2 regions of the Agarivorans sp. DSG3-1 genome follow, and region 2 is predicted to be linked to the other one. Evidence: predicted binding sites of a transcription regulator. Region 2 holds the regulator's gene; the other holds the start of a gene.
What was found. Region 2 encodes LexA, which represses DNA repair genes until DNA is damaged. Its sites were predicted from a motif close to TACTGTATNNNNATACAGTA; they were not measured.
Positions count from the first base shown of each region.

Region 1: a site for LexA is predicted at 1,313-1,332, ahead of recA (recombinase RecA). Genes of this name have one in related genera too.

Region 1 is NZ_CP177241.1:4,434,717-4,437,126, forward strand. It holds gene ACLD71_RS20585 (regulatory protein RecX) at 1-192, opposite strand, end outside; gene recA (recombinase RecA) at 225-1,268, opposite strand; gene mutS (DNA mismatch repair protein MutS) at 1,429-2,410, shown strand, end outside.
Region 2 is NZ_CP177241.1:1,643,532-1,645,941, reverse strand. It holds gene coxB (cytochrome c oxidase subunit II) at 1-157, opposite strand, end outside; gene lexA (transcriptional repressor LexA) at 485-1,129, opposite strand; gene ACLD71_RS07720 (GNAT family N-acetyltransferase) at 1,246-1,743, shown strand; gene ACLD71_RS07715 (choice-of-anchor Q domain-containing protein) at 1,802-2,410, opposite strand, start outside.

The sequences.
Region 1 (2,410 bases), 2.0 Mb from region 2:
TCTAGCGCGAGTTAAAGAACTAGCGTAGTTATGATCGTTAAGCCAAGCATTTTCAATGGCATAGTTAATCGCATCTGCGATTTCAGCTTCTTGGTAGTCCTTTTGTCGCAATTTCTGCAACAATTGCTGCTGACTATATGAACGCCTTGAGAGCAGATCGATGGTGGTGTGAAGTGCGCTACGATTGGTCATAATAAAAAGGAGCCTTTCGGCTCCTAATCAATTTATGCTTCTTGATCAGCCGGAGTTTCAGTAGCTGTATCTTCTTCAACAACTTCGGTGTTGTTAAGCAGGTTGTTACGAATCGTCATTTCAATCTCTTGAGCAACTTCTGGGTGCTCCTTCAAGTAATTTGAAGCATTCGCCTTACCTTGACCGATTTTGTTCCCTTTGTAAGAGAACCAAGCACCAGCTTTGTCGACCAATTTTTCTTTTACGCCCAAATCAACTAACTCGCCGTAACGGTTAAAACCTTCACCGTACATGATTTGGAACTCGGCTTGTTTAAATGGTGCAGCGATTTTATTTTTAACCACTTTAACGCGAGTTTCGTTACCAACGATCTCATCGCCACTTTTCACCGCGCCGATGCGACGAATATCCAAACGTACAGATGCGTAAAACTTCAGTGCATTACCGCCAGATGTAGTTTCTGGATTACCAAACATTACACCAATTTTCATACGGATTTGGTTAATGAAAATACACATACAGTTGGTTTGCTTAAGCGTACCAGTTAGCTTACGTAACGCTTGCGACATTAAACGTGCCTGCAGGCCAACGTGGCTATCACCCATGTCCCCTTCAATTTCAGCTTTAGGCGTTAAAGCTGCTACCGAGTCAATTACAATCATGTCAACGGCACCAGAACGCGCTAGCATATCGGTAATCTCTAGGGCTTGTTCACCAGTATCAGGTTGAGATACCAATAAGTTGTCTACATCTACACCAAGCTTTTTGGCATAAATAGGGTCTAGGGCATGTTCGGCATCAACAAACGCACATACCTTGCCCACTTTTTGAGCTTGAGCAATGGCTTCTAAGGTAAGAGTAGTTTTACCAGAACTTTCAGGACCATAGATTTCAATCACACGACCCATTGGCAAACCGCCAGCGCCTAAGGCAATATCAACGGATAAAGAACCTGTAGAAATGGTTTCGATATCCATGGTACGGTTGTCACCAAGCTTCATGATTGAGCCTTTACCAAATTGTTTTTCAATTTGGCCTAGGGCCGCAGCTAATGCCTTTTGTTTGTTCTGATCCATATCGCCCTCGTAGGTGCTTTTAACTATCTTAATGACCAGTAGTATACTGGGTATTCATACAGTATCAAGTTTATTCCAGAAAATTCATAAAAGAGTTTTGCCTATTCGGCTGACAGCTTTTATCCTTGCTGCTTCGTTTAGCCATTAACCGAGTAGTTCGATAAGACCCATGACTGAGACAAATCTAGAAAAACACACTCCTATGATGCGCCAATACCTAACGTTAAAGGCTCAACATCCCGAGATTTTATTGTTCTATAGAATGGGCGATTTTTACGAATTGTTTTATGACGATGCCAAACGCGCATCTGAGTTAATGGATATTTCCTTAACAAAACGTGGCCAGTCTGCTGGTACACCTATTCCAATGGCAGGTATTCCCTACCACGCAGCAGAGAATTATTTATCGCGCCTGGTTCAATTAGGTGAATCAGTCGCTATTTGCGAACAGATTGGCGACCCGGCTACCAGTAAAGGGCCGGTGGAAAGAAAAGTTGTTAGAATTATCACACCAGGCACGGTGAGCGACGAAGCCTTGCTGGAAGAGAAACAAGATAACTTGTTAGTCAGCGTAATAAACCAGCAACAACAAATTGGTCTTGCTTATTTAGATATTGCCAGTGGCCGATTCGTGATTAATCAATTTACCGGTGAACAACAACTACAAGCCGAACTACAACGCTTAAACCCTGCGGAACTGCTCTACCCTGATGACTTCGAGTTTTATTCGGAGCTGCAAGCATACAAAGGTTTACGACGTCGTGGAGAATGGGAATACGATTTAGCCACCGCACAAAAAGTATTAAATCAGCAGTTCGGTACTCGGCATTTAGACGGGTTTGGGGTAAGTGAATACCCGCTAGCCCTTTCAGCAGCCGGTTGTTTAATGCAGTATGTTCAAGATACTCAGCGCACTGCCCTACCGCATATCAATGCAATTATCGTTGAGAGCCAAAATCAGTTTATTCAACTTGATGCCGCAAGCCGTAAAAACCTAGAGTTAACCCGTAACCTTGCTGGCGGCTACGAAAACACCCTAAGTTCGATATTGGACCGCAGCTCCACTGCCATGGGAAGCCGCTTGCTAAATCGCTGGTTACACCAGCCTTTAAGCAACCAGCAACAAGTGAGTGCGCGCCAAG
Region 2 (2,410 bases):
GAACCGCTCCTTTGGATTTACGGTGATGGTAAATCGACCAAAACATAGCGCCAAATACCAAAACACCAATGGCACAACAAATATAGAAAATTGTCATGTGCAAGCCATAAACTTGCTCACTGATGGCAGTAACACCAGGACGTAAATTAAAAGACATCTCTTGCGCAAACAAATGCGACGAAAAAAATGTCAGCAATAATAGCTGAATCCATCGGCCCACAGCGCTCTCCTTTGCAGTAGCCAACGACAACAACTTTCCATGCTAGGAAAGTAGCTGCGAATAAAGGGAAAATCCCCACCCCAAAAGCATAGGCTATTACAGCTAAATACAACCTACTGCTTATAAATTAACCCCTAAGTTAAAGAAATGTAAATACATTGTTGAGATTTTTGTGGATAAAGACAAAAGATGTGATGCTAACGACAAAAGCCCAAATCAGAGTGATTTGGGCTTCAAAATGGGGAACTTATTGTTGAATAAGGCTTACATCCAATCGGCAGTGCGAATAATACCTACCGCTAAACCTTCTATTTCGATGTTCTGATATTCAAGATCAACTTCAATGGTTGATAACTCTTCATTCTCAGGATGTAAGTACACCATCTTGCCGTCACGCTCAAAACGTTTAACCGTAACATCTTCATCTAAACGAGCCACAACCACCTGTCCATTGTGTACCTCGGTAGTTTTATGCACGGCTAATAAATCACCATCCATAATGCCGATATCTTTCATGCTCATGCCCTGTACTCGCAGTAAATAATCGGCATGCGGATTAAATAAGTTAGCATCTACGGCGTAATGAGATTCAACGTGCTCCTGCGCCAAAATAGGCTCACCCGCAGCAACTTGCCCGATTAACGGCAAGCCTGGCTCGGGTTCTACAGTGGCTTCATTCGCGCTAGCCGGCAAGTACGCTTCGCTAATACGGATCCCTCGCGACGCACCAGGAATCATTTCAATCGCACCTTTTTTAGCTAAAGCTCTAAGGTGTTCTTCTGCTGCATTAGCCGAGCGGAATCCTAGTTCTTTAGCAATTTCGGCACGCGTTGGAGGCATACCAGTATCGTTAATATGGCGGCGAATAAGTTCAAACACTTCTGTTTGGCGGGGCGTTAAGGGCTTCATAGTCTACCTGTAAGTTTATACAGCACACTGTTAGTATATACAGCATACATTTTGACGCAAGGTTTTATCTTAATTCTGATTTTGTTACTGTTGATTCAAAGTGATAGGAGGCAATAATGACCCTTGAGATAATCGAAATATCAGCCCAATATGACCAAGATCTACAGCGAATAATCAAACAGGTTGGCCAAGAATATGGCGCGGTAGGAGAAGGCTTTGGCCCCTCTGATGCTGAAGTCGATAATATGAGTCAGCACTATACACAGCAAAATCGTAGTAGATATGTGGTCGCTTTGTTAGATGGCAAGGTCGTTGGCGGCTGCGGCATTGCGCCTTTTGCCGATAGTAAAGATACCAGTGAGTTAAAAAAGTTATTTTTGCTAGAAGAAGGTAGAGGCCAAGGTCTCGGTAAAAAGCTCTCTTTAGCCTGCCTAGCATTTGCCTTAGAGCAGGGATTTTCTCGCTGTTACCTAGACACGCTTAGCAATATGTCGGCAGCGATTAAACTATACGAAGGCCTCGGTTTTAAACACTTATCCGCACCTTTACAAGGTACAGCCCATAATGGCTGCAATGTTTGGATGCTAAAGCAACTTTTAAAGCAGGGAACTTAACAATAGCGCTAATCCTGACAGGATAGCGCTATCGAAATTTTCTTTTGAAAAAAACTTACTATTGCTGAAGCTCAAATGCACCAATATCTACGCCCGCACCTGATATCCTTGCACTTCCTGCTAAATCCTTACTCGGTAGCTCAAGGTTATCAACACCAGTATCAATGGCCTCGCTAGTCAAATTCAAACTGAAGTCACTCTCTAGCCCTTGAGAGATCTTGTCGCTTACAATGTTACTTTCGTTCACAAACTCACTATTATTTAGTAGCTCTGTAAAACGAGATGAAAACAAGTTATGACGAGTAACGCTTTGCTCACCGCTAACGCTAAATACTGAACCATCGAGTTCTGAGTCATCAACACTCTCTAAGTTGTCCGTCAGTGCGACAATATTGTTTTCAAAAACAATGGCGGATAATGGAAAGAGCGAGTGGTCACTAAAGAAAGAATACATATCTATTAGAGTATTATTGCTTACTTTTACAGATTCTTTAAGCTGCTCTGATTCTGCTTGACCCAGTGAGTTTCCAATTAGCGTCGCTCGGCTGTTTTGCAAAACAATAAGATTATTGTTCACCGATGAGCCCGGCGGTAAGTTAATAAGTGCACCATTCGTGTCTTTCACATTTATGGAGTTGTGAGTAATTCGTATAGGCTTATCTGAAGT